Regions from separate parts of the Streptomyces sp. JLBT605 genome, predicted to be linked through region 1. Evidence: riboswitches for the same ligand, from Rfam matches in the RefSeq annotation. Region 1 holds a riboswitch; the other holds the start of a gene.
The links. Region 1 has a riboswitch for cobalamin ahead of AC4BDD_RS23560 (cobalamin biosynthesis protein). Riboswitches for the same ligand answer to the same signal wherever they lie in the genome.
Positions count from the first base shown of each region.

Region 2: another riboswitch for cobalamin. It lies ahead of AC4BDD_RS01950 (energy-coupling factor ABC transporter permease); the one in region 1 lies ahead of AC4BDD_RS23560 (cobalamin biosynthesis protein).

Region 1 covers NZ_CM177087.1:5,403,728-5,405,918, forward strand. The annotation lists gene AC4BDD_RS23560 (cobalamin biosynthesis protein) at 1-1,141, opposite strand, end outside; cobalamin riboswitch at 1,284-1,415, opposite strand; gene AC4BDD_RS23565 (hypothetical protein) at 1,632-1,877, opposite strand; gene AC4BDD_RS23570 (inorganic phosphate transporter) at 1,904-2,191, opposite strand, start outside.
Region 2 covers NZ_CM177087.1:380,754-382,944, reverse strand. The annotation lists gene AC4BDD_RS01955 (energy-coupling factor ABC transporter substrate-binding protein) at 1-360, opposite strand, end outside; gene AC4BDD_RS01950 (energy-coupling factor ABC transporter permease) at 357-1,058, opposite strand; cobalamin riboswitch at 1,088-1,282, opposite strand; gene AC4BDD_RS01945 (ATP-binding SpoIIE family protein phosphatase) at 1,341-2,191, opposite strand, start outside.

The sequences.
Region 1 (2,191 bases):
CGGCCCTCGTCCCGGCGGCCTTCGCCTGTCCCGCTGCCCCGGCTCGTCCCGGCCCACGGCCGCCGTCGGAGAGGGCCGACCGCACGGCGCCGATCGCCAGCCGTCCGGCGATGGATGTCGCCAGCGCCAGTGCTCCCACCCGCCGCGACAGCCGGGCCGCGCGGTCGATGTCGGCGACCTCCACCGGCCGGCCGGAGGCGTTGAGTACCGGCCGGTGCTCGACCCGTCCGCCGTACGCGAGGGTGCCGCCCAACCGGACCCCCAGCGCTCCGGCGAACGACGCCTCCACCGGGCCCGCGTTGGGGCTCGGGTGCGCGCGGCCGTCGGCGCGCCAGGCCCGCCGGGCGCCGCGCGGGTCCGGGCCGGCGAGCGTGGCCAGTGCGGCCGTCAGCCGGGCACCGGGCCAGCCGGCGACGTCGTCCAGCCGGGCCGACGCCCAGCCGAAGCGTCGGTAGCGCGGCGATTTGTGACCCACCATGGCGTCCAGGGTGTTGACGGCCCGGAAGCCGACCAGCCCCGGAACGCCGCCGATCGCGCCCCAGACCAGGGCGCCTACGACGGCGTCCGAGGTGTTCTCCGCGACCGACTCCACGACCGCGCGGGCCATCTGCTGACCGTTCAGCGCCTGCGGATCCCGTCCGCACAGGTGCGGCAGCCGCTCCCGGGCGGCGGTGAGGTCCCCGGCGGCGAGCGCGGCGCCGATGGCCTGTGCCTCGCGGCGCAGCGAGGTGCCGCCCAGCACGGACCAGGTGGCCGCGGCGGTGAGCGCGATGTCGGCGGTGCGGGACAGCGAGCGCACGACACAGGAGGCGGGGAGGCCGGGGAAGACAGAGGAGGCGGGGAAGACAGAGGAGACGGAACCGGACGGCGCCGGGGGGCGCGCCGCGCCGCGCGCGGCCGCAGCGGGCTGCCGCACGGCATGGGTCAGCAGCGCGGCACCGGCGGCCGCGCCGCCCGCGCAGAGCAGTGTGTGCAGTGCGCCGTACCCCCGGTGGTCGTGCCACAGCCGGCGCTCCACGGCAGCCGCGGCCCGCCCGAAGGCGGCCACTGGATGGCCGCGGCGCGGATCACCGGCGGCCAGGTCGCAGGCGAAGCCGAGAGCGGCGCCGCACGCGAAGGAGATGGCGTGATCGGCCCGCATCGCTCAGCCTGCCGTCGCGCCTCGACGGGGGAGCGGGGAAGCAGTGGGTGCGGCGGGTGGAGATGGCCGCATGGCGGTGCCGGGCATGGCGCAGTGTCCTCACTCAGGGTCCGCGCCCTGGCTCGACGTGACCGGCGGTGAGAGTCTCCTGGCTCCCGGATCGGCGCTTCCCCCGGTCTTCCAGCCCCCTCGCGGTGAGCCGTGACCTTCGACAGGCGGCGGAGCGCTCCCCGGTGACAGTGGCGGGACCGCGCCGGACTCGCACCGGCTTCCTCTCCTGCCGCCGTTTGGCTCGGGCAGTCCACCACGCTGCGGGAAGGGCCGTCAACTCACCTTTGACCTGCGATGAGACGGTCTGCCCCGGGTGTGGCCGAGGGCACAGCGGCAACCGCGCTCCCGGCCCGGACATGGCTGAGTCCCTGCCTGGACATGACTGAGTCCCGGTCCGGGCACAGGGCCCGGACCGGGACTCATACGTCCGGATGCCGGCTCAGCCGACGATGATCGAGATGCCGTACGCGACGGCCGCCGCGCACAGCGCGAAGCAGAGGTAGGCACCCCCGCGCGCCGCCACCGAGGGGGCGCCGGCGGTGGCGACCGCCGTCTCCCCGGCGGTCTCCGCACGCCGCTTGCGCGAGCTGCCGACGATGCCGAGGGTGAACACCCCGACCAGCGCGACGGTGAAGAGCAGGCTGACGCCGAAGACCTGGCCGAGAGCTTCCCAGTCGATGTCCATCGGATTTCTTCCTTACCTGGCCGTGATCAGGCCGTGGCCTGGGCGGGGGCGGCCGCGGTGGCGGCGGGGGCAGCGGGGGCGGTCGGCTCGGTGACGGCCGCCGGTGCGGCCGGCTCGGTGGAGGCCGCCGACGCGGCCGGCTCCTCCGCGGGGGCCGCGGCCACCGGTCCGGCGGGCGGCGGGGCGACGGTCTGCAGCGCGGCGGTGACCACGCCCACCGGCTCGGCGAGTTCCGAGCCCGTCTCGTTGACGTTGGTGTGGTCGATCGGCTTGCGGCGCGAGGCCACCCAGATCGCTGCGCAGGCGGCGATCGC
Region 2 (2,191 bases), 5.0 Mb from region 1:
CTTGGCGGCCTGGGCCTCAGCCGCGCCGGCCATCTCGGCGGCCTTGGCCGCCTCCGCCGCCCTGGCCTCGCCCTGGCGCCGCCCCTTGCGCAGCCCGAAGTAGTAGGCCAGCACGCCCCCGCCGAGTGCCGCCTGGAGAGCGAACAGCGCCGACTCGATCTCTCCGGAGGGCGGTTCGTACAGCGGCGAGAACCACGGCTCGTAGTCCGGCTTGTTCTCGGTGATGGCCGTCTCCGCCTGGGCGTCGGACCCGGTGAACGGCTCCTCCTTGTCGTCACCGAGCCCGAGGGCCAGCGGCAGGACGGCGAGCGCCGCCACCGCGGCCAGCAGCAGCGCGTTGATCCTGGTGTTGCGGTTCATCGGGCCACCGCCTCCTTCGCGTCGGCCGGCCGCTCGTCCCGGGCCAGGACGCCCAGCCGGGTCAGCTCGCTCTTGCTGGACTGCGTCAGCAGCCGCACCACCAGCACGGTCAGCAGTCCCTCGCTGACCGCCAGCGGGATCTGCGTGACCGCGAAGATGCCGCCGAACTTCGCCAGCGCACCGGCGAACCCGCTGCTGGGGTCCGGGAAGGCGAGCGCCAGCTGCACACTGGTCACGCAGTAGGTGCTCAGGTCGGCGACGAACGCCCCGAGGAACACGCTGACCATCAGCGGCAGTCGGAAGCGGCGCAGCAGCCAGTAGACGCCGTATCCGGCCCACGGCCCGACGATCGCCATCGAGAAGGCGTTGGCGCCCAGCGTCGTCAGCCCGCCGTGGGCCAGCAGCAGAGCCTGGAACAGCAGGGTGATGGTGCCCAGCACGGCCATGATGGGGGGCCGGAAGAGGATCGCGCCCAGTCCGGTGCCGGTGGGATGCGAGCAACTGCCCGTCACCGAGGGGATCTTCAGCGCGGAGAGGACGAAGGTGAAGGCGCCGGAGGCGCCGAGCAGCAGGGTGCTCTCCGGGTTCGACTTCACCTCCCGGGTCAGGGACCGCACGCCGTGGATGAGGAACGGCGCGGACGCGGCACCCCAGGCAGCCGCGTGCAACGGGGGCAGATACCCCTCAGCTATGTGCATGGGAAGGGAGACCTCTCCAACACCTCGTGGATGGACGACACGCCTTGGCCGGTCTCCTGGCTGACGGGTCGTGCCGTCTCGGCTCCGCCTTCCCGGGCGCCGCGGTTCCCCGCGCCGTCCCAGTGGCCGCCCCGAGGGGCAGGAGCCGGACTTCCCGATCACAGTGGCGAGGGCCGCACCGGTTTCTCCACCGGTTTCCCGTCACCAAGGCGCTGCGACTTTAGTGCTCCCACCCTGGTCACGACAACTTTCGCAAAGGGGGCGCCAGGAGGTTGCCGGGGCTCACACCGCCGGCGGCATGGTCTGCTCGGCCCAGATGGTCTTGCCCCGCCGGGTGTAACGGCTGCCCCAGCGGGTGGTCAGCTGGGCGACCAGATACAGGCCGCGGCCACCCTCGTCGGTGGCCCGTGCCCGGCGCATCCGCGGCTGCGTGCTGCTGGGGTCGGACACCTCGCAGGTCAGCACATCGGTGCGGATCAGCCGGAGTTCCACCGGACCGCCCGCGTGCCGGATGGCGTTGGTCACCAGCTCGCTCACCACCAGCTCGGTGGTGAACGCCAGCAAATCCAGCTCCCAGACGGCCAGCTGGCCGGCCACCAGCTCCCGCGCCCGCGACACCACCGCCGGATCGGCCGCCAGCGCCCACGTCACCGTGTCGCCCGGCGGCACCCGCCGGGTCCGGGCGACCAGCAGCGTCACATCGTCCGGCAGCCGGGTCGGCGGCAGACCGGCGACGATCTCCCGGGCCACGTCCTGCAGCGGCCGGTCCCGCGCCGCCCCCGACCGGACCAGCCGCTCCCGCAACTGCGCCATGCCCTCGTCGATGTCGCCCTCTCCGCGCTCGATCAGCCCGTCGGTGTAGAGCGCCAGGACGCTGCCGGGGGCGACGTCGACCACCGTCTTCTCGAACGGCAGCCCGCCCACGCCCAGCGGCGGCCCCGGGCTCATCTCGACGAACTCCGCCGAGCCGTCCGCGCCCACCAGCGCCGGGGGCGGATGGCCCGCGCTGGCCAGTGCGCAGCGCCCGCTCACCGGGTCGTACACGGCGTACAGGCAGGTGGCGGCGAAGGAGTAGGTACCGCCCGGGACGGCGGCGCCCTGGGGGCTCGGCCGGGTCGGCTGGAGGGCGGTGC